Regions from separate parts of the Paenibacillus sp. AK002 genome, predicted to be linked through region 4. Evidence: predicted binding sites of a transcription regulator. Region 4 holds the regulator's gene; each other region holds the start of a gene.
What was found. Region 4 encodes Rex, which represses fermentation and respiration genes when NADH is low (regulators of the CRP and FNR family bind a similar motif). Its sites were predicted from a motif close to TTGTGAAATATTTCACAA; they were not measured.
Positions count from the first base shown of each region.

Region 1: the regulator Rex is predicted to act here: its motif matches at 3,572-3,589, upstream of ric (iron-sulfur cluster repair di-iron protein).
Region 2: the regulator Rex is predicted to act here: its motif matches at 6,520-6,537, upstream of hcp (hydroxylamine reductase).
Region 3: the regulator Rex is predicted to act here: its motif matches at 1,845-1,862, upstream of M1D70_RS01550 (DUF438 domain-containing protein).

Region 1 covers NZ_CP096377.1:3,267,240-3,274,859, reverse strand. Annotated here, with positions in the region: gene M1D70_RS14485 (diaminopimelate epimerase) at 1-716, opposite strand, end outside; gene M1D70_RS14480 (DUF421 domain-containing protein) at 871-1,593, opposite strand; gene M1D70_RS14475 (methyl-accepting chemotaxis protein) at 1,772-2,641, opposite strand; gene ric (iron-sulfur cluster repair di-iron protein) at 2,844-3,542, opposite strand; gene M1D70_RS14465 (Ig-like domain-containing protein) at 3,769-5,982, opposite strand; gene M1D70_RS14460 (glycoside hydrolase family 28 protein) at 6,066-7,620, opposite strand, start outside.
Region 2 covers NZ_CP096377.1:1,176,628-1,184,247, forward strand. Annotated here, with positions in the region: gene M1D70_RS05040 (helix-turn-helix domain-containing protein) at 169-1,497, opposite strand; gene M1D70_RS05045 (nuclease-related domain-containing protein) at 1,777-2,475, shown strand; gene M1D70_RS05050 (hypothetical protein) at 2,518-3,090, shown strand; gene M1D70_RS05055 (carbohydrate-binding protein) at 3,528-4,544, shown strand; gene hcp (hydroxylamine reductase) at 4,706-6,391, opposite strand; gene M1D70_RS05065 (2-oxoacid:acceptor oxidoreductase family protein) at 6,599-7,620, shown strand, end outside; gene M1D70_RS05070 (thiamine pyrophosphate-dependent enzyme) at 7,618-7,620, shown strand, end outside.
Region 3 covers NZ_CP096377.1:336,675-344,294, reverse strand. Annotated here, with positions in the region: gene M1D70_RS01555 (DUF5381 family protein) at 1-240, opposite strand, end outside; gene M1D70_RS01550 (DUF438 domain-containing protein) at 501-1,757, opposite strand; gene M1D70_RS01545 (FAD-dependent oxidoreductase) at 2,201-3,556, opposite strand; gene M1D70_RS01540 (carbohydrate ABC transporter permease) at 3,591-4,448, opposite strand; gene M1D70_RS01535 (carbohydrate ABC transporter permease) at 4,438-5,385, opposite strand; gene M1D70_RS01530 (hypothetical protein) at 5,412-6,104, opposite strand; gene M1D70_RS01525 (ABC transporter substrate-binding protein) at 6,131-7,423, opposite strand; gene M1D70_RS01520 (response regulator transcription factor) at 7,594-7,620, opposite strand, start outside.
Region 4 covers NZ_CP096377.1:2,587,121-2,594,740, forward strand. Annotated here, with positions in the region: gene dinG (ATP-dependent DNA helicase DinG) at 1-2,584, shown strand, start outside; gene M1D70_RS11505 (redox-sensing transcriptional repressor Rex) at 2,650-3,315, shown strand; gene M1D70_RS11510 (amidohydrolase family protein) at 3,290-4,591, shown strand; gene M1D70_RS11515 (cell wall elongation regulator TseB-like domain-containing protein) at 4,623-5,141, shown strand; gene M1D70_RS11520 (hypothetical protein) at 5,399-5,932, shown strand; gene M1D70_RS11525 (AAA family ATPase) at 5,925-7,427, shown strand; gene M1D70_RS11530 (3-hydroxyacyl-CoA dehydrogenase family protein) at 7,562-7,620, shown strand, end outside.

The DNA.
Region 1 (7,620 bases), 680 kb from region 4:
TTGATGGAAGCCTCGACACCCCTCTTATGCTTCCAAGCTAAGTAGGCGCCTACGGAAGCGGTGCCGGATCCGCAACCTCTTTCCCACACCGCGCTATTAAGCTCCGGTACATAAATGAGCGGAGTCAGTTCCCTAATGCGGGAGTTGTATAACAGGATTCCGACCATTCTTGCATCGAGAAAGGGTCCGATGTGCTTGGCCATGGCCAACATGCTGCTGTTCATTTGCGCATCGAAGCGCTCCACTTCAATCACAAAATGAACAAAGTCTTTGTATCGAACGACAACCGCATCAACAAGGGAGCATCCGTCTTGAAGGACCGTTTGATCAATTCTTACCGGAAGCGGCATGTTGACCCTGCAGCGATAATCCTCCTTGTTTTTTGTTATATGGCATGACACTAACCGCTCCGCCCCTGAAACCTCTAGCCGAAACTCGGTTGTTAGATGTCGTTTTATCCCCTGAACCTCAGCCAGGTATGCCGCTAGGGCCATGCAAGCATTCCCGCAAAATTCACCTCCTGCCATCCGCAGAAACGCATCCGCATCATCTTTCATGGATTGTTCGATAAAACCAACCTGCTCAGCATAAACATTGTCGTATGACATGATTTTAGCAGCGACGCGTTTATGTTCATCGGGCGGAAGCTTGGTGTTAATGAGAATCGTCATGTTCTGCGTGGGATTGCATTTCACAAAATCGATCTTCTGCTTCATCACGGGCTCCCTCTGTTCCAATGGATTGCCAGTTGGATTGATGTTCCCTAATCGTAATTATTACGATTAAGAATGATGAGAATATAGCATGGCTTTTCGAAATAGTCAACATTTTAGCAAGAAAAAAACTCTTTCGACGTCATCATCGGAAGAGTTATTTATGCGTATACTGGCTATCTTGCTTGGAATAGAAGCGCACGTCTTCTTTATCGTTAATGGTCGCTAATGCCACATCTTGAATATTCTTATGAGCAGGCGTTACTTTTAATTTGAGCCAATCAAGATCCTTTCCGATTTCCTGAAGGAGCAGCATATCGATTTTTCCATCCACGATAATCGGCCTCGAGATCGTAAATGGTTGGGTCACTATGTTCATATCAGACGGAGTAACCGGTTGGTATGGAGTGTCCACGAATACGGAAATGGTTCCCCCCGGTTCCCACAAAGCCAGCGATACTTTCTGTATATCCTCTACTTTCTCTTTTCTAAGCTCGGAGAATAAATAATCGACGGAGATCCTTGCTTTAGACAGGTTATGGAATTGGATGAGACCATTTTTAACGAGCGTGATGGGTGGCGGATCTAGATAACGTTTGATGAACGGCCACTTCAGGCTCAGCCATGTCGCCGCGACATACAGCACAATGATCACGATGGTGGTGATCATTGATCCTTCCAAGCCCAGTTCCTCGTCTGAGAGCGGGTGAGCTATTATATTGCCGAGAATGAGAGCGATAATGAAATCTAGAAATCTTAATTGAGAAATGGAACGCTGTCCCATTACTTTCGCTACTAAAAGTAAAAAAACAAAGCTAACGATGCCTCTTAAGATCCATTGGATGGACGTCAGCGTTTCTTGGCTTTCAAAAAATTCCAATCCATTCAGCCCTTTCCACAAAATCTGACATATTCAGTAAGTTCCCCTTATGCTCCAATCCCTATACAAAATCGAGTATATAAAGGAGCTCATCAATCAAATAAAAAAAGAAGAAATACATCCGCGTATTTCTTCTTCCTGCAAATAAAATTAAAGAATTAGGAGAGTTTCGGTTATCCTATTGCTTATTTTCTTTGGAATACAAGGTTTCTTCAGCAACCTGTGCCAGTTCCTCTGCCTTGATGCTAATCTCATGAATCGTTGCCGAGAACTCCTGAATCGTCCTTGACTGGGTATCGGTCAGCGTGTGGATATCGTCAAAAGCATGATTTAGCCGCTGTAGAAAATCCTGTATATGCTTGGTGATGCCATTAATCTGGTCCACGTTTTCTTTGGAGCTTGTCGCCAGCTTCCGAATCTCATCGGCAACGACCGAGAATCCCCTACCGACTTCCCCTGCCCTTGCCGCTTCGATCGAAGCATTAAGGCCTAACATGCTGCTCTGATCCGAAATTTCCTTCACGACGGTGGATATCTTGCCGATCTGCTGCGCACTGGAGCTAACCTCCGACATTTGGCCGGTTACGTCCGATACCCGATCGGTAAGGCGGGCGATGGATTGGCTAATATCTTCAATGGATGCGGTGGTCTGCTCGACAATCGCGGAAAAGCTCTCGGCCATCTCAAACAGCATATTCGCTTTTTCGAGGCTTGTACCCATGCCTACGCCGCCGATTACCCTGCCAAACTCGTCATGCAGCGGGATCGCCCGTGCAGCAAGCGGAAATCCAAACAGCTCTTTCGGAACGACTGCCGATATAGCTTTATTATTGCGGATGGCATCGGTTACGATGTCCCCCTCCACGAGCGGGTCCCCAGGTTTGACATTCAGCGAAAAGGTTCTTCCCGGAATGTTGATGATGAGCTTCTCCGTGTCGTAAATGCCAATCGTGATGTCATCATTCGTAAGACTTTTCAAAAGTGGAGCTACCTTGACAAAGGCCCCAATCATCTCGTGCTGCGTTTGTTCCTCAGTTACATTGCTCATGCTATCTCCCCCAACCCTTCATACGGGCGCTATTGTCCGCCATTCAATGTCGTCAAGCTTATAGGCGTATCATTGGGAACCGCATCTTCCCTTCTGATCACTATATTTATCGTCCGAATGCAGCGAATCGTTGAGTAGGATGATGGTCTGGAACAATAAAAATCCCTTCCTCATTCGGTGAGGAAGGGACGTTGTCGAAAGGTTATACCGCTTGGCGCAGCCGCTCAAACAATATGTTGTTTTCCAGATGGATATGCTCGAAGGTGTCCTTTTCAAGCATGGCTAACCGTTGAAAGACAAGCCGATACGTACCGCAGGCATCAGCCGGAAGCTCGAAATCGGATGTTACGTCCCGGAGCTCCTGCAGCAAGCTGCCGGCATGAGCATGTTCATCTTCCAGTTCGGATACGTGCGGCTTAAGCTCTGCTGCCGCTTGGTGGCTAGGGTCCGCCACAAATTTCAAGATGAGCGGAAATACATGCTCGTCCTCGTCCTTCGTATGCTCTAACAGCTCCTTTTTCAATTCCGAGAAGAGCTCCTGCACGCGAAGCAGCTCGGGATGATGCTCTCCATGCACACGGGCCAATTTCGTTACATAGGGCGTTAATGCCGGTAATTCATCACGGAGGAAGGCATGATGTTTTTGTTGGATGTGATCAATCAGTTCGGATTCCTTCAATGAAGCGGGACGGCTTTCCTGGTAATCGGCAAACTTGCTCTCTACGGACCGAACCTGCTCCAGAACGTCGGCTGGATCCAAAAGACGCTGCTTGGCTGCCTCTTCCAAAGGCACCTGGCCGCCACAACAAAAATCGATGCGGAGGGATCGAAATAAATCCGCGGTTTGCGGGATGGATGTCACAATATCGGATACTTGGCTCTGAAGCGTGAATGAACTCATATTCAAACCTCCCTAGACTAAATACGTGTTTGTGAACTTTTTCACTCTTACAACTCAAGTATATGAAACTCCCATCCCCGCATATGTGATTGCAGTCATACTGAAATGTAACACTATGTGAACGATAGTATCGAAAGGACCACGGGAGCCAGGACAACAACAAACAGGGATGAAATCATCCCTGTTTTGTTCTCAAAGCTGCCCAGTTTCTTCGTCATCGTTCACATTACTCGGCCTTCGGACCGATGCCTGTTTTCGCCGAGATATTTACATTGGAAAATGTGGAAGTATTGTATTTCCACGTCTCATTGTTAACTTTAGCCGCATCCGCCACAAGCCCGACATAGACTTGCTTCGGCAAATCGACTTGGACGTTTCCAACCGTGGTCCAGCTGGTTCCATCTTGAGAAACGAACGATGTGAATTGATTATCCTTGCGGACAAGCTTGATCCAGTATGGCAGCTGAAATTCCTGATCCGGCTGAATCCTCGCGACCTCGCCGCCCTCCTCGGCTCGACTAAGGGTTACGCCTCTTTTCCCCGTGCGAATATAAGGGACGACAAGGGAAACGAACGAGGCATCCTCTTTCAGGCTCTCGCGGAACATGATGCCGGCTTCCGCTTCCTCATTCGTGGGAGTGATGCTTTCAATCCGGGCAACGATTTCAGCATCTCCCTTTACCTTCTGATATGCAAAATGAAAGACGTCCTTCGTGCCGCCGATATCACCCGCGGACTTGACGGTCACCTCGCCAGGCGCGCCGCCGAGCTGCGTGTGTCCCGGAATTCCCGGACTGCCGACATCGGCCGATTTCCAAGGCCTGATGCTCCCTTTAGTGTTCGCATGAACGACCACGCTCGTTGAGAATGCCATCGTGCCTGTATCGTCGATCGCTTTTGCGGCCCAGTAATGGGTGCCATCCGCAACATCCGTCCACTGATAGCGGAACGGCATGCTTTCGTCCTCCCCAACCTTTTCTCCGTTCCGGTAAAACTCCACCTTGGTAACGCTGCCGTCTTCATCGGAAACGGACGCTTCAATCGTGACGTTCGAGCCGGCTTTTACCACCGTGTTGTTTGCCGGGGCGGTAATGACCGCTGAGGGATTGGCCGATCCGTTTCCTGGTATGGAATTCAGATACAGCTCCAGATTCGTAAATCCTTCGTTATTGGTCATATTGCGGTCGCTCGGATCTTTCGGATCCAGCCCGTGGGCGATCTCCCAATCATTCGGCATTCCATCTTGATCGTCATCTTCTATTCTGGAAACAACCGGCTCCACGAGCGGATATCCGCCCACCTCATTCTGGGAGTTAATATGCATGCCGGTTCGGTGGATCACATCCTGGATGATCCGGGCATCGACGGCATCCCGCTTAGGCAGGGTGGCTCCGGCGCTTTGCATGACCGCTTCATAAGCCTCTTCGGCGGATTCGATCGGCAATGGATTGGCAAAGGAAGCGGGAGTTTCCAGCATCACGTAATTTGGGTATTTATGAACGCCGGACCAGTTATCCTGCGTATATTCCGGATACCCGTCCATGACGTTGCCGTCGATAAAGTAACTTCCGGTGCTCTCCGCATTCATAAACCGAACGACTTCCGTTTCCGGACCCGGCTTGTAATAATTGTTGATGATATTGGTAACTGCGCCTTTGCCTCCGTACGAGGCAAAGAAACCCCAATTGTATACCACGTTATTGCGGAAATCATGGGAGTTGCCGGCCGTGCTGTCAAACGCAGGGTTGCGGCTGGAATTGTGAGCGATCAAGTTATGATGGAAGCTGGTGTTCTTTCCGCCCCATATCCCGCCGTACCCGTGTCTGCCTTTGACGTGTCTGCTAATATGCATGGCGTCGGCGATGATCGACCACTGCACGGTGACATTTTCGTTGCCGTAAGGGCTGAGCACTTCGTCAACGGACCAGCTGAACGAGGAGTGGTCAATGATAATGTCTTTCTTGTACCGTCCGCCAAAAGAGTCTGCTTCCGTTTCATTCATATCGCCCAGCCGGAAGCGCATGTAACGGATGATCAGGTTGTTTCCATCGAAGGTCGTTGGATGCCCGATAACCGTAATCCCATCGCCCGGCGCCGTTTGACCGGCAATCGTCAGGTTGTCTCCGAGAATCTTCAGTGGGGATTTCAGCTGAATCACGCCGCCGACTTTAAATACGACGGTCCGGTTACCGGCGCTGACAGCGTCACGAAGCGACCCCGGTCCCGAGTCGGCAAGCGTCGTTACCTCGTACACTTCGCCGCCCCGGCCGCCGGTCGTATATTTCCCACCGCCTTCGGCCCCCGGAAATGCAGGCGTTTGCGGGGGATTTGCCGGGGCTGGGGATTCAGGATTTTCCTCAGCATAAGCACCTCCGCCGGATAAACCGGTAAACAGCATCGTGAAGACAAGCATTTGCTTCAACCATTTTGCTGCTTTCATTTGCATACCTCCTTATCATTTTGAGATTCTGACAACGGTTATAATCCGATCACCCCCTTTCTAAGCCATATTTAATCCGAAAGCTACTTGATCACGACCTCCCCCGGTTCCACTTCAGAAGAGATCTCGATCCCCCTAGCCTTATCGGCCTTCAGCCCCGAGCATTCGATTTGGCTGGACCGTTCCCCAGTCACCACCAACTGGCGGTCGTCCAGCGCACCGCCTTCTCCGCTGACATTCGCCACTTGAACATTTCGGCTTTGGTGAAAAAGAAGCAGCGGATTATCCTGAGTGCGAAGGACCATGTCCTGAATGCTCAGGTTTTGTCCATTTCGGCATACAATGCCTTCCCGACTTGTGATGGCGGACCGCTTCACCGTCAAGTTCTCCACCGGCATCTCCGGCAGGCCGTTGATGAGGAGCGCAGTATGCGCGCCGCTGCACACGATATCCTGAATGACAATGTTCCGGAACACGGGGGTTTCCTCGGTAACGGGCAGCATTACTTCCTCTTGGTATTCGCCGGAGCCGGCTTTCCCCTCGTAATATAAATTGAAGGAGATGGCATCCCCGTCGATATCCCGCATCCGAATTCGTTCAATCAAGATGTTCTCGACAACGCCGCCGCGCCCGCGGCAGCTTTTAAAGCGAATGCCGATATCGGTGCCGATAAAAGTGCAATCGGATACGTATACATCCTTAATGCCTCCGGACATTTCACTGCCGACCACGATGCCGCCGTGGCCGTGATAAACGGTGCAGTTCCGGATGCGGATTCGCTCGCTCGGCTTTCCCAACAAGCGCCCGGCCTCATTTTTGCCGGACTTCAGGCAGATCGCGTCGTCTCCTACATCAAACGAGCTGTTTTCAACGGTTACGTATTTGCACGAATCGATGTCCAGACCGTCCCCGTTCTGGGCATACCACGGATTGCGGACGGTAATGTTTTGAATGGTGATCTGCTCCGATGCCCAAGGATGCAGGCACCAGGCTGCGGAGTTTTGAAAGGTGGGACCGCTGAGCAGGATCCGCTTACAGTTTCTCAAGCTGAGCAGATTGGGTCTCAAGTAGTCTCTGACGGGCTCATAATCCTGTGATTCCTCGCTGCCTGTCTGTTCGATACGGTCCAGGGTCTCCTGACCGTCCCGAGCAGCGGGCGTTGGCCACCATAATCCCTGGTCATCCACGACGCCGCCGGATTGTATTAAGCGCTCCCACTGGCTTTCCGTCAGCTTCCCTTGCTTAACGGGCCTCCAGGCTTCGCCGCTTCCGTCAAAAATCCCGCTCCCGGTGATCGCGACATCCTCCAGCCCTTCGCCATCGAGCGGAGACTGGCAGCGAAACATCTGCCTGCCCTCATACGTGGACATCAGGAGCGGATAATCTTCGAAAAACTTGCTGAACACAACGAGGGCACCGGCTGAGGCGTGAAGCTCAATCCGGCTCTGCAGCTTGATCGGACCGGTGCGCCATATCCCCGGAGGGATGACCACCGTGCCGCCTCCTGCCTTTGCGCAGGCTTCGATCGCTTGATGAAATGCTCGGGTATTGTCATATACACCGTTTCCTACCGCGCCATAGTCTGAAATTGTTACCGTATGTTCCGGGATCAAGGGCAAATCAGGGCTTATCGCTATT
Region 2 (7,620 bases), 1.4 Mb from region 4:
TAACGAGTACAATGAAGAGCCAAGGCTAGTGCAGCGATCAGCCTTGGCTTCTTTCTTCGTTCTCTAATTCACTTATATCAGATCAGTCACCTCGCGAATAGATGTTAAATTCATCGTGGGAGCATGCGGCTGCAGTTTAGCTACCATAACACAAGAACTCCTGCGAATCTAAGGATGGATAAGAGAACCGCTAACTTTTAACCTATCTCGTATTTTAGCATACCTTTGTAGACCGTCATGATCCAGCTTAGATTGTATATGCTCAATGGTTGTGCAGCATCTTACGATGTTGATTGCATTATTGTTGATGTAAGAGAACTCCAAACTATCCAGTATATATCTTGAGCCTTTTTGAATGTTATCCTTCCGTATATAATACATACCAACATCGGTAAGGAAATTGGCAAAGCGGTCATCCATTATATGTTCGGTATAACTGCCAACTGATTCTCGTCGCTTGAGATGATCCCTGATTAGTTTCTCAAATTTATCGAGATATTCGTCCATTTCAAAATGATACATGTTAGCTGCTTGGATGATTTTAAATAAAGCTCTTAGTATTTCGTTCTCCCTGGAAGAGATATACTCGATGTATGATTCTAGTACTTCTATGTTGCCTTTCATTAGATCATATAGATAACGGTTGCCTCTAGCCCATTCCTGGAACTGCTCTTTGGTACGTTCGGCAGCTTCATCTGATTCTTTAATCCAGCATTGATCCTCATAACAGGATAAATAATAAAGTGCTTGATCATAATCATCGTTATCTGCGGCTATGGAGCCTAACAGCAGATCGGAGTATAAAATATATCCAAACAACGGTTTGGCTGGCTCTATAGGTTTCCTATGAGGTCTGTTTTTATTATTTTTTTGTGCGTACAGCATTCTGGAGATGCGTCCCATTTCCTGAGCATAGTACTTTGCTTTATTCCTTTTATTTAAGGACAACAACGTGTTAGTTAAATCTTTTAAAGCATCTAATTGTACTCCTTCAGGAAGTCGCTTGACATAAGCTTCAAATTGTATGGTACAGTTCAGATTTTGTTCCTGATCCGAGTTTAGGGAGCAAGTAAATATCCTGTATTGACACAAACCTAATCTCTCGTTATGCTGGTGTTTTTCATTTTCGGCAACTTTTTTGTATATGATCAGAGTAGCCTCCCGATTACCCTTGTGAAATAGTGCTTCAGCGCTATCAAAGAGTAGGGATGAATAAGCTGGGTTATCGATGATCAAATCAACAGCCTGATCGATGCAGTAGAGTTTCCCTAGCTCGGCACATCGCATGATAAAAGGGCCAAGTCGCCTCCAGTTCGGAGTTGACTCATTTACATATAGAGAGTAAAAATAGCCTTCTTCCAGATTCATGGCTTTCGTAATTAAATCAAGACTTGAAACGGAGAGCGGCTGGTTCCCATTGATAAAGCGGCTGAGGGTACCAGAATTGATTCCCGATTTAATTGCAAAAGAGGAAATGCTGAGTTTTTCCTTCTCCAAGTAACGTAATAGCTCCGTACTGATTGTTCTGTCTGTAGGTACCAAAGATACTCGCCTCCAGATCCACATTCCATATTTAGGGAAATGACTTATATAAGTAAGTTAATGTATAAATATACGATGGGTCAATAACTTTGTAGTATGATTAGAGGCATTCTAAAATAAAGGGGAGAACGCAGCTAGTAATTAACTCTACTGAATGGAGTATGCAGAGGAGTACATCGCCTCTTAAGAAACGGATCGGATGAATCACCATTACATATAGAATGGAGCTTTCTTATGTTTGAAAAATTAAAATCCTTGTTCAAATCCTCTGATAAGCCAAAAGAAAAGCCGGCTCAACATACGAATAAAGCCAAAACATCAGGAAACAACGCCAAACCCAAGGTTCAATCTACCCGTATTGGTGAACTGGGTGAGCATAAGATTAATATTCAACTTGATCAACTCCCCAAGGGATGTAAGTATGTAAATGATTTAATGGTGACGAATTCGAAGTCCCGTACGGGCTACTCGCAGATTGACCATGTAGTGATCACGCCACAAGGATTGTTTGTCATCGAGACGAAGAACTACACAGGAGAGATTAAGGGAACAAGAGAGAATAAGTCATGGACGGTAAGTAACCGGTTTAAAATGTATAATCCCTTTATGCAAAATTACGGCCATATTCAAGCGATTAAAAGCTTGCTCCCTGACTACCAAAAGAGCCGGTTCATCTCATTGGTTTCTTTTACAATGCGTTGTAGATTCAGCGTGGATCCGGAACTGAGAAAAATCCAATCGGACGAACTGATTGTGTACGATGTTGAGCTTTCCGAATATATTCAGCGCAAAATAAATCGGATTCAAGCGGAGAAGATAGACACCGTTTTATCGGAATCTGATATTCAGAAGATCTATCAATCATTAATTGAGGCGAACATCACTGATCCGAGGATACGGGCTGAGCATGTGGATAAGGCAAAATTACGTTAATATTAACGAAGATATGATAACACCGGAAATGAGGGCATATTTATGAAAGGCAAATTCTCAACAATGGCATTATTGCTTAGCTTTGCAATTTTCTTTTCGTTTACGGGTAGTGTCTCTGCTGCAGCAAAGAAACCTAAGGATATCCTTGCTGAAAAGTACCCTAATGAAGTGGTTAAGATCGTCAAAACCGACGACATTAACAATGACAAGAAAAAAGAATCGTTTATTCTCACTGAATCAGGTAATTTTTATCTGATTAACGCAAAGGGACATGTTGTTTTAATTAACACAGGGATTGTAAGTGATGAAAGCTTTGAACCACCGACGTTCCAAGTGTTTACCGTATCGAAGAATGAGAAACATGTGGCTGTTACATTCTCTTATTTCCCATCGAATACCCAGTTATATGTATATCGACTTCAGTATGGGACCTTGAGTAAAGCTCTTCAATTAATGGGGGATCAGGGAGTTTACATTGATTCCAAGGGTAAAGTGCATCAGTACTGGAAGAACCATAGAATCGAAGGCGGCTGGGATCTGGCAGAGGGAATATTCACCTGGAATACAAAGACCAATAAGTACAAAGGTTCAGGAAAATACGTGCGACAGAGTTAACTCTAAGGAGATACATCAGATGGAATGACTAATTCATCAGGCATTGGGTGGGTATAACAAAAGGCGGGTGTAGTTAACCGCTCCATCATTGAGCAAATGCTATTCCTGAAATTTATTATCACTGTCAACTCGTCACATGTGGAGTGTTGCGAACTGTAGTGCATTAGGAGTAGAACGTAATTAAAGTCATCTCAAAGCCTATAAGTCGTGTTAAAGCCTAAAGTTGTGTTACAAGCCGGGCGAAATTCAGGTATCCACTCCTGTTTTTCCTCGGTTTTTTATTGAATCCTTCCCCCTTCATTTTTCCATAGTCTTTCTTCTGTTTTTGTGGAATTAATTTAGAAAATGGAAATAAAGTAAGATAATAGTACAGAAAAAACCTGTGGCATGTCCCATGGGAGCGCTACAGATAAATAAAAAACAAGGAGGTTTGAAAAATGACTAATAAAAGGTTTTCTTTTAAGCCCTTATCACTTTTGGTGGTTCTAGCAATATTTCTATCCACATTTTGCGCAGCCTTACCGTCAGTAAACGCAGCCGCTAGAGGAGCATGGGCTCCAAATACCGCATATGCAGTAAATGACACAGTAACCTATAGTGGAAGCACTTATACCTGCCTTCAGGCACATACTTCTCAAGTAGGTTGGGAACCGTCCAATGTCCCTGCTTTATGGCAGAAAGACGGTAGCGGCGGAACTACGCCACCAACGACACCACCGACAACGAACGGAGTAACATTCTATGCAGATATAAACTATGGAGGAAAAGCAGTGACACTTGGGATAGGGAATTATACACTGTCTCAGTTGAACGCAAACGGAATTCCGAATGACTGGATGTCGTCTCTTAAGGTTCCAAGCGGTTGGACGGTTGAAGTATATGAGAATGATAATTTTGGAGGAACCAAGTGGACCTTTACTTCAGATACTTCCTGGGTTGGCAACACGATCAATGACAAAATGTCATCGGTCAAGATTTATACGGGTTCACCACCTCCTACAGTAACAAAGCCTGCCGAGGTTCCAAGCCATATATGGACATATGTCATGAATGCGGACAATGCCTATGGGAAAGGCGGAGATTTTGCTTTATTGCTAAGTGCCGTTATCAAAAAGGAAAGCAACTTTGGAGCGGGTTTACCAGGTAGTCCATCGGCCGGCGACGGATTGATGCAGGTAGAACCAAACACACGCAATGCGTACTTATCTCAATTCAGCTCAAAATTTGGCCGTGCGTATAATCATAGTAGTGAACAAGATCAGGTATATCTGGGGGCATTAATTTTAAATGAGAAGATTACGAAGTTTGGAAATATCTACAACGGATTATTACACTACAACGGTGGAGATAACTGGTATCCGGGAGCTACGGATTCTTATGGCCGTCCGATTCTGGCAGATCAATATGCAGATGCAGTTTACGCTACATACAAGGGCTATGGTGGTAAGAATTAAGGGGTTACATTGATAGGTAAATTGAAAAGTAGCGACGTGAAAGGATTTGCTTGTTGAGTGGAAGCAGCTTATTTAATTTGAAAGGGCATGAGTTACCAAGCAGATCATTGCTTGCATAACCCATGCCCTTTTTTCTTTATCAGGTTTTCTTCGACTACTAATTAGGCACCAAGGAACATGTTCATGTCATCTTCCACATTGGTAATGCCGCCGATACCGAAGTTTTCCACGAGGACTTTGGCGACGTTAGGCGACAGGAATGCAGGGAGCGTAGGGCCCAGATGAATATTTTTAACGCCAAGATATAGCAGGGCCAGCAGCACGATCACCGCTTTTTGCTCATACCAGGCAATGTTGTAGGAAATCGGCAAATCATTAATATCCTCAAGGCCGAATACTTCCTTCAGCTTCAATGCAATCACGACGAGGGAGTAAGAATCATTGCATTGACCAGCGTCCAGTACCCGCGGAATACCGCCGATTTCGCCTAGATCCAGTTTATTGTATTTGTATTTGGCACAGCCTGCCGTTAGAATGACCGTGTCTGTTGGAAGTTCAGCCGCAAAATCGGTGTAATAGTTACGGGATTTCATCCGTCCATCGCAGCCGGCCATGACGAAGAAGCGGCGAATCGCGCCGGATTTCACGGCATCGACGACTTGATCGGCCACGTTCATCACAGCGGCATGAGCGAAACCGCCGATGATCTCACCCGTTTCAAGCTCCGTTGGAGCGGGGCATCCTTTCGCTTGCTCGATTAGCGTGGAGAAGTCTTTGGGAGCACCGTCTGTTCCTTCTGGAATATGGCGGACACCCGGAAACCCGGTGTTGCCTGTTGTATAGATACGGTCCTTATAACTGTCTTTCGGCGGAACGATACAGTTGGTCGTCATTAATATCGGTCCGTTAAAGGCTGCGAATTCGCTATTCTGCTTCCACCAGGCATTCCCGTAATTGCCTACAAAATGCTCATATTTCTTGAATGCCGGATAATAGTGGGCAGGCAGCATTTCACTGTGCGTGTACACGTCCACGCCGGTTCCTTCCGTCTGCTTCAGCAGCTCCTCCAAATCCTTCAGATCATGGCCGCTGATGAGAATGCCGGGCCGGTTGCTTACCCCGATATTGACCTTCGTGATTTCCGGATTTCCGTAAACCGAGGTGTTCGCTTCATCCAGCATCGCCATGGCGTTTACGCCGTATTTACCGGTTTCCATCGTCAAAGCTACCAGATCCTGTACTTCAAGGCTGTCGTCAAGCGTAGCGGCAAGTGCACGGCGCATAAAACGGTTTAATTCGTGATCATCCTTCTCAAGATGAAGCGCGTGGTACGTATAAGCTGCCATCCCCTTCAAGCCGTACGTAATCAATTCGCGCAGCGAGCGGATGTCTTCATTGCGGGTCGAGAGGACACCCACCGTACGTGCTTTTTCATCAAAAGCAACTTCGTTATCCGCTTGCCAGACGGCAGCATCAGGGAGATTGGCGGTTCCTTCCGGATATTGTTCGTTATAATAGGTGCGCACCTCGCCGCGGAGCTCGATCGCTTCCCGGATTCTTTCCACAAAAACCTCGCGGTCAAAGTTGGCGTTCGTTATCGTTGCAAACAAGGAGTCCATCATAAACAGCGATACGCGCTGTTCAAGCACCTCCGGCAGCCGGACATCCAGACTGAGAAAAGAGATGCCTTTCAGCAGATAAATCAGCAAATCCTGCAGGTTTGCCACATCATGCGGTTTGCCGCATACGCCGACAATGGTGCAGCCTGTTCCTTTGGATGCTTCCTGACATTGAAAGCAGAACATGGACGGCTGATGCTGTAAGGTCTCTTGGGCGTTGTTATTCATTATTACTCCTCCAATTTCGTTATTTTTTGTCGTAAGGTCAGTATAAAATTGCCTCGCAATTGGACTGTTGAAGACAGTATACTTCGCTCCCACAACCGACATAGTGATTGGAATCACAATTTCTTAAGTAGTGAGTTTAATCACAAACCCAGTCCGTTTCTTCTTTTAAACTGGAATTAATGACCTAAGAAGAAATGAGGAGAGAACATGTCGATTTTGCCTCAAAAGAATGAACTGGGATTTTTCGAGATCCGTCTCGAATCCATCGGCGGGCTTGGCGCCAATCTGGCCGGAAAAATGCTGGCCGAAGCCGGGGTCACCGGCTCCGGACTTAACGGTTCGAATTTTTCCAGCTATGGTTCGGAGAAAAAAGGGTCGCCCGTGAAGAGTTTCGTCAGGTTCTGCGATTCCGAGGTGGAAATCCGCGATCACAGTCCCATTGAGCAGCCGCATGTCGTCGGCGTATTTCATGAAGCATTGTATAAGACGATCGATGTCATAAGCGGATTACAGCCTGATGGAACGGTGCTTGTAAATACGGCGCGAGCCCTTTCCGAAGTGGCCGTGGATCTGAACATGAAGCAGGGAACGCTGGCCGTAGTGGATGCGCTGAAAATTTCCGTTGAGGAAAAAACCAAAGTAAATACGGCCATGCTGGGGGCTTTGTTCCGGATTTGCAGCTTCCTGAATCCGGACGATATGCGGCAGGTGATCCGCACGACATTTGAGAAAAAGCTGCCCCACCTCGTGGAAGCGAATGTGCGGACCTTTGACAGAGGATATAACGAAGTCCAGTTCCTTTCCTTGGGAAATGGCTCAGCGCTTATAGACCCAATCGCTTTCGCAAGACCGGAGCCGATTCTTGGATATGAAACGCAGGAGCTGGGCGGAATTCTGAACGTTACCGCGAACAGTGTTCTGAAGGATCTTAGCGCCTCCCGGCAGGGATATTTGCCAGAGTACAAGATCGAGGACTGCATTCACTGTGCCGCCTGCGATACGGTATGTCCGGATTTCTGCATCGTGTGGGAGACGAAGCCGGATAAACGCGGGAATATGCAGATGTTTATGAAAGGTATTGATTATCAATATTGCAAAGGCTGCTTGAAGTGTATCGAAGCTTGTCCGACCACCGCTTTGGCTGCCATGTTAGAAGAGCCGCATTATGCGGAGCAGCACCGTGTGCCGCAATCATTTCCCTATTTAAAAGCGGAGGGAGTCCGATCATG
Region 3 (7,620 bases), 2.3 Mb from region 4:
ATTTTGATCGTAGGTTAGGAGCTGCGTGTCTGATCTCAGCGCCTTTGGCAAGCTGACAAACAGATAACCTCCAAAAAACGGAATCCCTATTATGGCTGATGTGATACAAAAAAACTTGCGAATAAAGGAAGTATCCATAAAAAAGGCCGCGTACAGCAGAAACAGGCAAGCCAGCACAAACAGTAAACTGCCAAGTGCTTTGCCCCATGCCACAGATTTCCGATAAGATATCGCGTTCATGATTTAGCGCCTTTCTAAAATTATTTGAACAGTCCTTTAATCCAGCTAACTCCACTTTCGACTGCTTTAGCTGTGCCGTGGTGATACCTCTATTGTATCAAAGAGCAGTTTTTTTTGTTTTGCTAGATGAAAAAGAGGCCTTGTCTCAGTCATTTACGATGACTTTTGAGACAGCCCCTTTTAGTAAGTATGATGGCGAAGCGTGGCCTCGAAACCACAGTTCGCCGGATCGCATTTTGATTGAATTGAACATATGAAACTTACGGAGAGAGTATCCGTTTTTGACCGGTAAGCTCCTGAATCGGCTTAATGTTTTGAGTGAATTCCAGCGTGCCTAAATAGTTTCCTTCTTCATCCCTTACGGCAAAATAACGAATGTAGACAAATTTATCTTTAACCGGGATCCAGAAATCTTCTGTATCTTTGACACCTGCTTTGAAATCAGCAAGCAGCTGATTGACGACGTGAACGCTTTGCGGAGGATGGCAGTTCTGAACACTTCGGCCGATCACCGCTTTGGTACGAACGAAGATTCGTTCTTTGCCCTGTGAAAAATATCGAACGATATCATGTTCATCGATAAAGGTTAGGTCGACCGGTAAATGATTTAAGATGGATTCCATCTGTTTGACCGATAAAATGCCTGTACTCATTCGGATATATCCCTCTTGCAGCGGAGAAGACCCCAATCCCTGACCTGCCCCAGGTTCAGCTGCTCTTTCAGGAATCCATGGTTGATCCGGTGCAACCAAGCAATAACCGACTTCTTCGCTTTGGGCAGCAATTTGAAGCCATTCATCTTCCGTCAACTTCTCCAGAGCCATAGGCAGTAAAATATGTTCCTCTTTATAGATCATTTCTGTTACTTCGTTTAAGACGCGTTTGGCAAGGTCCACTACGCTCTGCGTATTGCCCTCATCATGAGCGAGTTTGGATTTCACTTCTTTTATTCCCATTCGGATACCGTCATCTACCGCCCACATCACCTTGGTCGGTCCATAAATTCCGTATTTCTCGAGAAATGGAAAGAGCAAATTTTCTTTGCGGCTGTAGTGTTTGTCTACGTCATAGAGGAGACTGAAATCCTCCAGCAATTTGAGGCGATTTGCTTCCCCTTGATCCTTCAGAAATTGATCCAGATGCAGCGCGATTTTGAAATTTGCCAGTCGATCGATTTCTTGGTTCTCCCTCTTAAACGTAAACACAGGATGTCCAGGCTGCTCTTCGGGTTTATGAGTTCTGTGAATGTCTTGGATGGAACCTTTGAATACGGCAGCATGCACGCTGCACAGTCGCTGTACTTCGGTTACCGGTATTCCTTCCTCCTGCATCAGCACTTGTTCCAGCTCCGAAATTTCATCAACCGATATTTCGCCCACAGCTTGATTGAATTTTGACTTCACTTCTTCCACGCTTTTTCCATGGTGCAGCTCTTTCATGATTTCCTTGAGCAAATGTATACGGGCCGTTCGATGAGCAGAAAGTCCTTCCTCACGGTTATTAATGAATTCACTCATGTTCATCACCTCTGTTTTGTTTCAATATATAAAGATGAATTTCTATTCTGTTTACATCTCTAAACTAGCATCCTCATGCTCCATGACTTGTGATTAAAAGCACAAAGGGAATGAAAATTCATTGAACAAAGAAAGGACCCGTCTTCTTCGAAAAATTTTTGTCCGCTTGACGATATGGCCCGCACGACTGACGCGAAGCCCGCTCAGCCATAAATATGTAGCAACCCTTGTTTCCGAATTGTATTGAGCTGGCACACAAAAAAGCGACCGGTCACGGTCGCTTTTTAATTGAATGTATGTAGGGTAATCAAACCCCTATATTGAAAAATCCGGAACACAGGTGATGGCGATTACATAGATTTTCTAGACACTTCATACTTCTGAATCAGCAAAAATACGGCGCCGCCCCAGGTTTAATACCGGAGCGGCTAGCCCGCGTCTTTTCACACAATCGCCCCTTGGGCGTGCAGCATCTCCCTGAGCTGCGATGCATCGACTTCCGCCGCGGTGATTCCCGCCTTGCAGGCCAGGGCCGCCGCCGTGCCCGCCGCTTCTCCCGTAGCCATGCAGCTTGGCGTCAAGCGCGTGGTCGCCAGTGCTTCATGCGTGGTGGAAATGCAGCGCCCTGCCGCGAGCAGATTTGCTGGCCCTCGGGCCACCAGGCAGCGGTAAGGAATGCTGTAGGAACCGTCATTCTCGATGGTAGCCTCCATGATCCCTTTGCCTGACGGATCATGCAAGTCAACCGGATAACCGCTCCTCGCAATGCCGTCTTCAAAATGTCGTCCCGTCACCACGTCCTCCATCGTTAACCGATACAGACCGTCGATTCGGCGCGATTCCCTAATTCCGATCTGGGGAGCAACCGAGGAAATGGAGGCCTCGGCAAATCCGGGCACCCGCGACTTCAAAAATTCCGCCATCATCAGCACCTGCTTGCGCCCTTCCTCCTCCGCCAAAGTGAGTTCCTCGACATCGGTAGCGCTTAAGCCTTGTACCCGCGTACAGTTAATCAGCACCTCATCCTTCTCCGGTCCGATAAACAACAGAACCTGATCGCGGTTGATCGGGACCTCCGCAGCCTTCCACTCCTTATAAAAGCCGGAAACCCCCGTGAGCGGAATAAGCTCCTTCTCTAGCTCGGCAAACGGCGTCTTGTGATAAAAGTTGTCGGGATCAGCAAGCATCGCCTTCCGAATCGCCTCCACGTCAACACCCCGCATCCGGAATTTCATCGTCATCGGCTGCGACAGCCCGTCGCTTTCCCGCCCCTGAAGCGTCGGCGCTCCCGCCAGATAAGCGACGTCCGCATCGCCGGACGCATCGACGAACATCTTCCCGTCCACCTTGATTCGCCCCGATTTTCCAGTAAGGGTCACGGACTGGATGTATTCGCCTTCACGTCCCACTTCGTCAACGAAGCTGTGCGAGACGAGCTTTACCCCCGCTTCGCGCAGCATATCGACGGCAAGCACCTTATATATCTCTGGATGGTACGGCGTCAGCGTATGCACGAAACCGACGGTATCGCGAAGATGGCCGGGCGAGCCCCCGCGCTCCATCAAGCGCTCCACAATTTCCTGTGCAATGCCGCCGATGACCCGTTCCCCTTGCTGAGTATGAAACGTCATCCAAGGATAAACTCCGGCAGCCGTAGACATCCCGCCGACAAATCCGTACCGCTCAATCAAGATGACGCTTGCCCCCTGCCTGCCGGCGGCAATGGCGGCGGCAATGCCTGCCGGCCCTGCACCTATAACTACCACGTCCGCCTCCATGATCCGTGTCCTGCTGTCCATCTCTTTTCACTCCTCCTTTTAAGCGTTATTTACCCTATTCCTTGAGACCCGTCATGGATACCCCTTCGACAAACTGCTTCTGCGCAAAGAAAAACACAATGAGCAGTGGTAATGTCGCCATAACCGAAGCGCTCATCAGCAGATGCCACGATGTTCCCGACTCATCGGTAAACAGCGATAATCCCAGCGGCAAGGTCATCAGCTTACGGTCATTAATAAAGATGAGCGGATCAAAAAAATCGTTCCAGCTCGTCAAAAACGTGAAAATGATCAGCGTGGCGATCGCGGGTTTTGCTAACGGCAACATGATTGTGGAATAAATCCGCAGCCGCGAGCAGCCGTCGATCATCGCTGCCTCCTCCAGCTCCTTCGGAATCCCCAGAAAAAATTGCCGCATCACAAACACCCCGAACACACCGCCCGCGCCGAATATAGGCAAAATAATCAGCGGTAAATGCGTATTGATCCAACCCAGCTCACGCATAAACAGAAACATCGGAATGGCAATGACCTCGTTCGGAATCATCATCGTGCTCAGCAGCAGCAGAAACACCAGGCTTCTCCCCCAAAAAGGAATTCGTGCGAACGAATACCCCGCCATGGAAGAGAAAAGCACGGTGCCCACGGTAACCAGAAGGGCGATATATACGCTGTTGCCATAAAATAGATGGAACGGGATCGTCTCCAGCACTTCCGCATAATTCGCCCATCGTATCGGCGACGGAATCAGCTGCGGCGGAAAAACAAACACATCGGCCGGCTGTTTGAGCGAAGTAGAGACCATCCACACGAACGGGGTCATCATGACCACCGAAACGGCAAGCAGCAGCAGATAATGGAACAGGTTCCCGCCTGCCGGGTTGCCCCTTTTAGCAAATAGACTAGCTTTCATTCAGAACCCACCTTTTTCTCATCTGCCATTGTGCCAGCGTAAGCAGCAGGGTGATGACAAACAGCACATAAGCCAGCGCAGAAGCATATCCGAACTCGAACAGCTTAAAGGCTCGTTCCCAAATGTTGTAGACGAGCACCTTGGTGCTTCCGGAAGGCCCCCCTTGTGTCATCACGTAAATTTGTCCGAACACCTTCAGCGAACCGATAATGGTCATCATCAGGGTCAAAAAAATCGTCGGCGTGATCATGGGTACGGTAATTCGGAAAAAAATCCGCATTCTCCCTGCGCCATCGATCCTGGCCGCCTCGTAGAGCTGCGCCGGAACCTGCTGCAGCGCCGCAATGAACAACACCATATTCAAACCGACATTTTTCAGGAGACTGGTCACGATAACAACGGGCATGGCAAGCCGGGTATCGTACAGCCAGGCCGGGCCGGTAATGCCGATCATACGCAGCAGCTGGTTAATGAACCCGGAATCCGTGGCAAACATATACTTCCAAACAATCGACCAGACCACCAGCGAGGTCATAACCGGAATAAAGATCAATGTCCGGAAAAAGCCGGCTCCGCGAATATTTTTTGATAACGGGATTGCAAGCAGCAATGCCAAAATAATGTTCAGCGGAACAAGTCCGGCGGCAAAATAAAGCGTATTGCCCAGCACGCGCCAAAATTCTGCATCCCCCGCAATCGTGCGGTAGTTCTCGAATCCGATGAGCTTGGCCTCACCCAGCAGCGGCCAATCGGTAAAACTCATATAAAGCGCCATCATGAGCGGGACAAGCAGCAGCAGAACGAACCCCAGCACCATCGGCAGCACGAACAGCCAACCCGCCAAATGGTCACCGCGGTTTAAAGGCCTGGTCTTCCTTGCCTTCCTTCGGAATGGACGGCCGGGCCCTTCAGATTTTATCGTTTCAAGTGTGGTCATGTCGCTTTCCTCCTTGTGGGGCACCTCTACAGACGATCGATTGCATTCCGTAAAGCGGCAACCTCCCTAAGGATGCCTTCCGCTTCATTGCCCGTGACCACCGCTCCGACCAACAGCACCTTGACGCCGCTATCGGCCAAGGCCGGGATATCCTCCGGGCCGATTTTACGCTGCGTTGGCACAATGACCGGCAAACCGCCGTGTGCCGCCAGCCAGCGGTAATGAAGCAGATCGGCAAGGGTAAGCCTGGTACCATATTCATGGCCGGGAACGATGGAAGCCTCAAGCGCGCTGATGCCGAAGGTCCGGCCTCCTTCCACGACGCCCCGGTCGAACTCGCTATCGATCGCAAACGTTCTTGCCAATCCCGGGGCCTGCAGCAGAGAAGCAGGATGATGAAAGGCATAAATCGAGTAGAAATCGACGCCAAGCTCAGGGAGCCGGTTGATTTCCTCCGCGTTTACCTCTTCCACCGAGCCTCCGGGCACAATTCCAAGGGGGCCGTCAAAGCGGGAGCGAATGTCCTTGAAAATGTCGGCATAGCTGTCCAGCGTGCCGAAGCGATTGCCGCTGGCCCGGTGCCCTACGTTGATATGGACTTTCAAACCGTCGGCGCCCGAAGCCAAGGCTGCCTCTGCAAGCTTGATGTCATTGGCCGGGAGGCTGACGAACAGCTGCAGCCCCGGCGCTTCGTTTAATGCTTTATCCAAACGATTCATGCCCGTTCCTCCTAACGTAACTGCCTCTATTTGCTCAGCAGAGCATCCACCTTGCTTTTTACCTCATCCTGAATTTTCTGCGGTTCGCCCCGCCCGGCAAATAACTCGTCAAAGCCTGTCAAAATCTCCGTGTCGATGTTTTGCCAGCGGATATGTCCCGGCTGCACAACCGCTTTAGGCATTTCGTCGATGACCGCCTGCTTGATGTGCCCGGCATCCGGATTGCCCTCCACGCTCAGGAACTCATCCGAGTTCAGCACCGATTGGCGCGGCGGCACAAAGAAGGCCGAAGTTTTCTGTACACCCTCTTTGCCGGCAAGGAATTTCAACAGTTCCTTGGCTTCCTCCGGATGTTTTCCCTCTTTAAATAGCACGTAACCCGCCTGACCCATCATCGGAACGCTGCCTTTCGAGCCCGATGGCATTGGCGCAATGCTCCATTTGAAATTTTGGATCTCCCTGGCTTTGGATACAAAGCTATAGTTGTCGAAAATCATGCCGATTTGCCCGGATTCAAAATTAACCTGCTCTCCCGCCTTCGGGTGCGAGCCTTCCGTAAACATCATGCGCTTCAGCATGTCCAAGGTTTCAACCCCGTATTGATCATTCCAAGTGTATTCCGTCATCTCTGGATTAAAAGGTCCGCTCCCGTTTGACCAAGAATACGAAGCGAGAATAATCCATGTCTTCCAGTCGCGGAAAAAGTTAGCCCCGTAAACGTTCGGTGAAGCAGCGCTCGTCTTGATCGTTTTTGCAGCTTCTTCGAACGTTTCCCACGTCCATTCACCTTTTTCCGCAAGCTCGTTCGGCGTACTTAAGCCCGCTTGCTTGAACAAATCTTCGTTGTAGAACACCACGCTGGGCGGAGTGGAAAACGGCAGTCCGTATAGCTTGTCGTCCTGGCGAAACAGTTCAAGCGTCGAAGGTATAATGTCATCGATGTCAAAAGCGTCATCCTGAACGATATCCGTGACATCGGCCAGAATGTCGTTGGCCATAAATTGCGGTACCATCCGCTCCGATACCCAGGCAATGTCGGGCAGCTCCTGGCCTGCCGCCAGTACGGACATTTTTTGCTGATAGTCCGCAAACGGGATCGTGTCAATTTGCACCTCAATATTCGGATGCTCCTGCGTGAAAGCGTCAGTCAGCCCTTTGTACAGCTCAAGCTGCGCCGGATTTCCCCATGTCGCGAATTTGAGCAGTACCTTCTCGCCACTGGCTTCGCCTGGCGTATTCTTCGGCTGTTCTTTTCCGGCGCAGCCCATGAGCCCCACACCAAGTGTTAATGCCAATAAACCGGTCAACCATTTTTTCATATACCGCTTCCCCCTCTGCATTGTTCAAGTTAAGGTTGTGATGAGGTTAATTATATTTACATATGGTCATATAAAAAATCACTAAACGTTCAGAAAAGGTACGATTTTTTTAGGTTATTTCCGTTTTAGTCCATAAAAAAGAACTACATAACATAATTTGTTATGTAGTATTACACACTGTATTGCTCCCGATAGGT
Region 4 (7,620 bases):
CGCGCTCGATCGCTGCGGCTATTTACCGTTCAGCGGCCGTATTCTAGATACGATGCACTTCTTAAAAATATGCTTTCCCTCGCTCCCGTCCTACCAGCTCGGGATGGTCTCTTCTCATTTCGGCCTGGAGCATGACCGTCCGCACCAGGCGGACAGCGATGCGCTTGCCACAGCCTATGCGCTGCTGAAATGTTTGGAGGAGATCGACGAGCTTCCGCTGCTCACCATTCAGCGTTTAAGCGACCTGTTTGCCGACGAGGACAGCGACTTGGCCTGGTTCTTTGACGGCATTCGTTCCGACAGGGAGCTCCAAGCCGTACAAGCGGGAGACACCCATACGTACTACCGCCAGTTTGCCTTGGCGGTGGATGATTGGAACGATATAGCACCTGTCAGGGATGAGACGGAGCCTAACCCCTTGGCCGATGTAAGCTTCGAGCAATACATGAACGATGTCCGTGAACGCCTGAAGGAAACGCTGCCTCATTATGAGAGCAGGGATGCCCAGGACATGATGTTCCAGGAAGTGATGCAGGCGCTGGATGACAATAAACATCTATTGATCGAAGCAGGCACGGGAACCGGCAAATCCCTTGGATATTTGCTGCCGTCGATCTATCAAAGCGTGAAGCAGGAACAGAAGGTTATGGTGAGCACGCATACGATCAACCTTCAAGAACAGCTGCGTGACCGGGATATTCCCCTGCTCACCCAGGTTGTTCCTTTTCCTTTTAAGGCGGCCATTTTCAAGGGCAGGGGACATTATTTGTGTTTGAGAAAATTTGAACATAAAATAAATAGAAGAGATTTTCATTCCCCGAAGGAAGACGTAATCACTGCGGCCCAGATGCTGGTCTGGCTGACCCAGACGGAGAACGGGGATGACGAAGAGCTAAACCTAGGCGGACGCGGAGGGGATTTTTGGGAGACCATCTCCAGCGATTCGGATTCTTGCCTCGGACGCGCCTGCCCTTGGTTCCGCAAATGCTACTATCACAGGGCCAAGCATGAAGCAGGCATCGCGGATGTCGTCATTACGAACCATTCGAAGCTGTTCACCGACGTGAAGGCGAATCATCAGCTGCTGCCAAGCTATGAGCGCCTCGTCATCGACGAAGCGCATCATCTTGAGGATGTCGCCGGCAAGCACCTTGGCTTGCAAATGAAGTATTTTTCGGTGGTCCATACCTTGACCCGCATGTACAAAGACAGCCGAAGCGGGCAGCTCCCGGCTCTGCGCCAGCTGCTGCAAGCTTCGCCGCACGAGAAGGCTGTCGAATGGTCTTCCGTCATCGACCGTTTGTATCCGGACCTGATTACCGCAAAAGAGAACTGGGATCGGCTCAGCGATCAATTGTTCGGACTGCTTCCGGAACGCGGAGACGCTTCTCCGGGAGATGCCGGCCAATTCTCGCTCCGCCTGTCGCCGCTTAAGAAGCCGAAGGATTGGGATTCGATGGCCGAGCTGGAGCATCAAATTCATCTGACGCTGGGCGATGTCGTGCGCAAGGGCGATAAGCTGATCGCCGAAATGAAGGAAGATTTGGATGACTACAGCGCGGACAGCCTGTTAACCGACCTTTCGGGCCTGTTTAAGGACCTTGCCGCGCATCGTGAAGACCTGCGATCCTTCATGGCCCTGAACGATGAGGGCACGGTATACTGGATGGAGGCGAACGGCAATTTCCGCAGCAAATCGCTGCAGCTGTATGCCGTGCCCGTCGACGTGAGCGCTCATTTGAAGGAATTGTTTTTTGACAAGAAACAAAGCGTGATTCTGACATCGGCGACCTTGTCGGTGGACAAATCGTTTCAGTTCATGATCGAGAACCTGGGTCTTCAGGAAGCGGCTGAAGCGGGGAACCTGAACACGGTTCAGCTCCCGTCCCCGTTTAATTATAGGGAACAGGCCCTTCTTGTCGTGCCGCGCGATTTTCCGAGCGTGAAGGGATCGGTCGGGGATGCACTCTTTGTGAATACGCTCGTGAAGTCTTTGGCCGATACGGCCGTCGCTACACATGGCCGCATGCTCGTCCTGTTCACTTCGTACCGGATGCTGCGCCAGGTGCACGAGCCGCTGAAAGAAGCGCTGGCATCAAGCGACATCACGGTATTGGGACAAGGTATGGACGGAACCAGCCGTACCAAGTTAATCCGAAGATTTCAGGACAACAGCGCTTCCGTGCTGCTGGGCACCAGCTCCTTCTGGGAAGGGGTAGACATCCCGGGTGAGGCGCTGACTTGTCTAGCCATCGTCCGGCTGCCGTTCCAGCCGCCGAATCACCCCTTGGTCGAAGCCAAGAGCGAACTGCTGCAGCAGCAGAAGAAGAATCCCTTCATGAAGCTTTCGGTTCCGCAAGCGGTCATTCGTTTCAAACAGGGGTTTGGGCGTCTGGTGAGAACAGCACAAGATAAAGGGATCGTGATCGTGTACGATACCCGGGTCATTGAATCCTATTACGGGAAGTATTTCTTATATTCCTTGCCGGGGCCGAAGATGGAGCACATGCCGACAGAGGGGATCGTTCCCCGAATTTCGGAATGGCTGCAGGAAGAGGCAAGCGCGGGAAACCAAGCTGAATAAAGTGAAACCAAGCACGATCAACAAAAAAAGATGTAGTTATTAGCCTATTATTAGGGGGAGCATGCATGAAATCGGAAAAAATTTCGGAAGCCGTGGTCCGCAGATTACCTGTATACTTGCGCTATTTGAATGAGCTTCAGAAGAGGGAGGTTTCCACGGTTTCCTCCCAGGAGCTGGGACAGAAGCTGGACCTCAATCCTGCTCAAATTCGTAAGGACCTGGCGTATTTCGGTGATTTTGGACGGAAAGGGATCGGATATGATGTTTCTTATCTGATCGAGAAGATTCGCCAGATTCTGAAGCTGGACCAGAAGATCAATGTCGCATTGGTCGGGGCCGGTAATCTTGGACATGCATTATCGAATTACAATGCATTCCTGAAGGATAATATGAAGATTGTGGCGATTTTCGATTCGTATTCTCCCAAAGTTGGCATGAAAATTAACAATTTGGTCGTACAGCCGATGGAAGAGCTGGAGAAGACGGTTCATGAGCACGGCATTCGAATCGGAATTATCACCGTTCCGGATTTCGAAGCGCAGAACGTAGCGAATCAGCTTATCGCCTCAGGGATCGAGGCGATTCTGAACTTTGCGCCAACCATCCTGAAAGCCCCAGCCCATATCCGGATTCATACGGCTGATTTTACAACGGATTTGCAAAGTTTGGCCTATTATTTGGATAACGGCAAGGAGGATGCAGCACATGACAACAACGAAGTGGATGGTTAAGAACGGAACGTTTGCTGTACTGGAGGAAGACCGATCCGTGCTTCGCGGATACATGGTGGTTGAGAACGACAGGATCACGTACCTGGGCGAAGAGGAGCCCGTCGTGGAAGAGGGAACAGAGATTATCGACGGAACCCATCTGTTCTTCCTGCCTGGATTGGTGAACACGCATGGACATGCCGCCATGTCGCTTCTCCGCGGTTATGGCGACGATCTGGCGCTGCAGGTATGGCTTCAGGAAAAAATGTGGCCGATGGAAGCCAAATTCACGTCAGACGACGTATATTGGGGCACATCGCTCTCCGTGCTGGAGATGATCAAGGGCGGAACCACGACGTTTGTCGATATGTATGACCATATGGATCAGGTCGCGAAGGTTGTCCAGGACTCGGGAATGCGCGGTGTCCTGACGCGCGGCGTAATCGGTTTATGCCCGCCCGAGGTACAGCAGCAGAAGCTGGATGAGGCGGTGGCATTCGCGAAGGATTGGCATGGCAAGGCTGACGGCAGAATTACGACGATGATCTCGCCGCACGCGCCTTATACCTGCCCGCCGGATTTCATCGAAAAATTCGTTCAAGCATCCCATGACTTGAACCTGCCTTTGCATACCCATATGTCCGAAACGGAAACCGAAGTGGCTCAGAATGTTAAGGATTACGGACTTCGCCCCGTTGCCCATTTGGAGAAGCTGGGCATGTTCTCCCGTCCTACGCTTCTTGCGCATGCCGTTCATCTGACCGATGAAGAAATCGAAGTCTTGGCCAAGCATCAAGTAGCCGTATCGCATAATCCCGGAAGCAATTTGAAGCTTGCCAGCGGAGTCGCCCGCGTACCTGCGCTGCTGAAAGCCGGCGTAACGGTGTCGCTCGGTACCGACGGACCTGCTAGCAACAATAACCTGGATATGTTCGAAGAGATGCGGCTGGCTGCCCTGATCCATAAAGGAGTAAGCGGGGATCCGACGGCCATTCCGGCCTCCGAAGCGCTTCGAATGGGTACGGAGTACGGAGCCAAGTCCGCTTTCCTTGAGGATATCGGTACGCTCGCGGTAGGGATGAAAGCCGATATGATCGCATTGAATACGGATCAGGCGCATTTCCTTCCGCGGACCGACTATATTTCTCACGCGATCTACTCTGCCAGCGCGAAGGATGTAGAGCATGTATGGGTTGACGGCAAGCAGGTGGTGAAGAATGGCGCGAGCCTTACTCTCGACGAGGAACGCATCCGCCGGGAAGCGCAGCGTGCATTTGAGCGTCTTACAACCCTCTAGGGAATAATCAAGGGGAGCGAGGAAGACGGATTTGAAGAAAAAAACGAAGTGGATACTGCTGAGCGTGTCCGGCGTCCTGCTACTATTGCTTGGCCTACAGCTCTATTATTCCTATGTTATGAAAGATACGTGGAATGAAGAAAGAATGGCGATCCTTGCAGCGAAACAGCATGGCCAATTGGTCTCGTCCGACAAGACCTATAAATCGGTATGGGGCGAGGACAATAACTATTGGGTGGTCAGCGGGAAAGATAAAGACAACCAAGACCGCATGGTCTGGGTGAAGTTTACGGACGATAACGTTCCTGTTGAAGGGGCAGATGCCGTTCAGTCCGTGTTATTGAATACGGGCATGTCAGAGGCCGTGATGCGGGACCAGATCCGTAACGAAATGCCGGGTGCGGTCATCAAGCGATTGCTGCCGGGAATGTATGAAGGCGAGTATGCCTGGCAGCTGCAGTATGAAAACAACGGTCAGCGCGGCTACAGATTCTATCGTTTTCAAGACGGAAACGCCATCGGAAATGATATTATTCTTCCTAATCAATAATAAAACAAATGAAAGGCGTCCCCTTATAGGGATGCCTCTTTGGCACATAAATATGTAAGCGCATACAGAAATGAATTGGTAAAACTGTTCTAAATATTTTCACAGACAAGCATGAAAAAGTATATAAGATGTGATATACTCGTACTTGTACGAATTAAGCAGATCAATTACATGCGTCACTATATATCGTTGTTATATGTATTATTGTGCTGCAATTGCTATACAAAATTTCATATCGAAATTGAAGGAGGAACTTCATGAAACTGCGCATTGTACCTATCATGCTGACTGTCGTGATCTCAGCATCGGTCCTCTTTGGCGGTTGGTTTCTGTATCGGCAGATGGCTTTGCAGAATCCGCTCGCAACTGTTGTGTCACAATACGATGGCGTGAAAAGTTCTCATATAGATATTAAACAGGATACCGTGACTTTGAATCTTGATTTGGCTCCGGATGCGAATTTACAAGGTTTGGTTCAGCATATTAAGCAGGAAGGCAAGTCCGTGATCGGCAAGCGGGAATTGAGAATCCAGGTGGAGGACCATTCCTCGGAAGCATTGGATCAATGGTGGGAGCAAGCGATGCTGTCGGTTGCCGAAGCGATGGACAATAAGCAGTATACCGATATTCAATCATCGCTCGAGCAGCTGGCTGCCCAGTCACCGAATTTGAAAGCAAAAGCAACGATCGACGACACCAATGTCTATGTCAGCTTGTCGGACGGCAAGTCTGGTAAATTTATAATCTTGCCGCGTCAACCTGGCAAAATGGAGGTGTGGAATCATGCCTAAATTAGCAAAAGAAATTATCTTAGGCTTCATTCCGGTTTTGTTGGTATTCCTTGTGTTTGTCGGCGTGAACATCGTGCCTCTCTTAATAGCGACAGGACTCGTAGGCGGCTTGCTGTTTATAGCCAAGATGAAGGGCGGCATCGCGGTTGGTGCCGGAAATGAGCGAAAGCGGAAGAAGAGCGGCCCGGCCAAGCTGACGTTCGAGGAAATCGGCGGGCAGGATAACGCTAAGCAGGAGCTGCGGGAAGCATTGGATTTTCTGATTCGTCACGAAGATATTAAGAAATTCGGCATTCGTCCATTGAAGGGGATTCTTCTCACAGGGCCTCCGGGAACAGGGAAGACCTTGATGGCCAAGGCCGCTGCCCATTATACCGATTCTATCTTTGTCGCTGCTTCAGGCAGTGAATTCGTGGAGATGTATGTCGGCGTCGGTGCAGGGCGTATCCGGGATTTGTTCAAGGATGCCCGCAACCGCGCGGCCAAAGAAAACAAGCAAAATGCCATCATCTTCATCGATGAGATCGACGTCATCGGCGGTAAACGTGAAGGCGGCCAACAGCGAGAGTACGACCAGACGCTGAATCAGCTCCTGACCGAAATGGACGGCATCTATTCGCAGGAAACGCCTCGCATTCTGGTGATCGCCGCAACGAACCGTAAAGAGATGCTGGACAGCGCGCTGCTGCGTCCAGGACGATTCGACCGCCATATTCAAGTGGATCTGCCTGATAAGAAGGGCCGGACGCATATCTTGAATCTGCATGCGGGCAATAAGCCGCTGCATCAAGATGTCGACTTGGAGAAAATAGCAGAGGAAGCTTACGGCTTCTCGGGTGCACAGCTGGAGAGCGTCATGAACGAAGCCGCCATCTATACGATGCGCGAGAACGAACAATTTATCCATCAGCGTCATCTGTCCATGGCGATTGACAAGGTAATGATGGGCGAGCGTTCCGACCGTGAATCGAATTTGGAAGAGAAAAAACGTGTTGCCATCCATGAATTGGGACATGCTATCATGGCAGAGCTGGTGCGCCCAGGCAGCGTGAAGCAAGTCGCGCTCAGCCCGCGCGGCAAGGCGCTTGGCTATGTTCGCCATAATCCGCAGCAGGAACAGTATTTATACACAAAAACCTTCCTGGAAGAGCAGATTATGATCGCTCTTGGCGGCGCGGCCGCCGAAGAGATCTATTACGGTGGCCGAAGCACGGGCTCCAGCAATGATTTCGAGCAGTCTCTGAACATCGTGGAGACGATGATGAAGTCGGGTCTGACGTCGCTGGGTATCGTTAACATGAACATGGTTACTACCGAAGAGCTGATGAAAGAGAACAATGTGATATTGGAAGAGCTAATGAACCGCACCAAGACGCTCTTGGAACAGAAACGGCCGATATTCGACAATTCTCTTGACATCCTGTTGAAGGAAGAAATTCTCTCGGGAGAACAATTTCGTTGTCAATTTCGTGAAAACGCGCTTTTACCAGCATAAATTGTTATGCTGGTTATTTTTTTTTACTTTTTTGTCGTGCTAAGATATTATTATACTTTGTGCTCTAAAATGTATTTTTCGACAAATGGGGTACAATTAAAGTATAGAGATAAGGAAAGGGTGGAGTAGAAACCATGTACTTCAAAAAAATCGGCGTTGTAGGCGGCGGGACCATGGGGCAGGGCATTGCGGA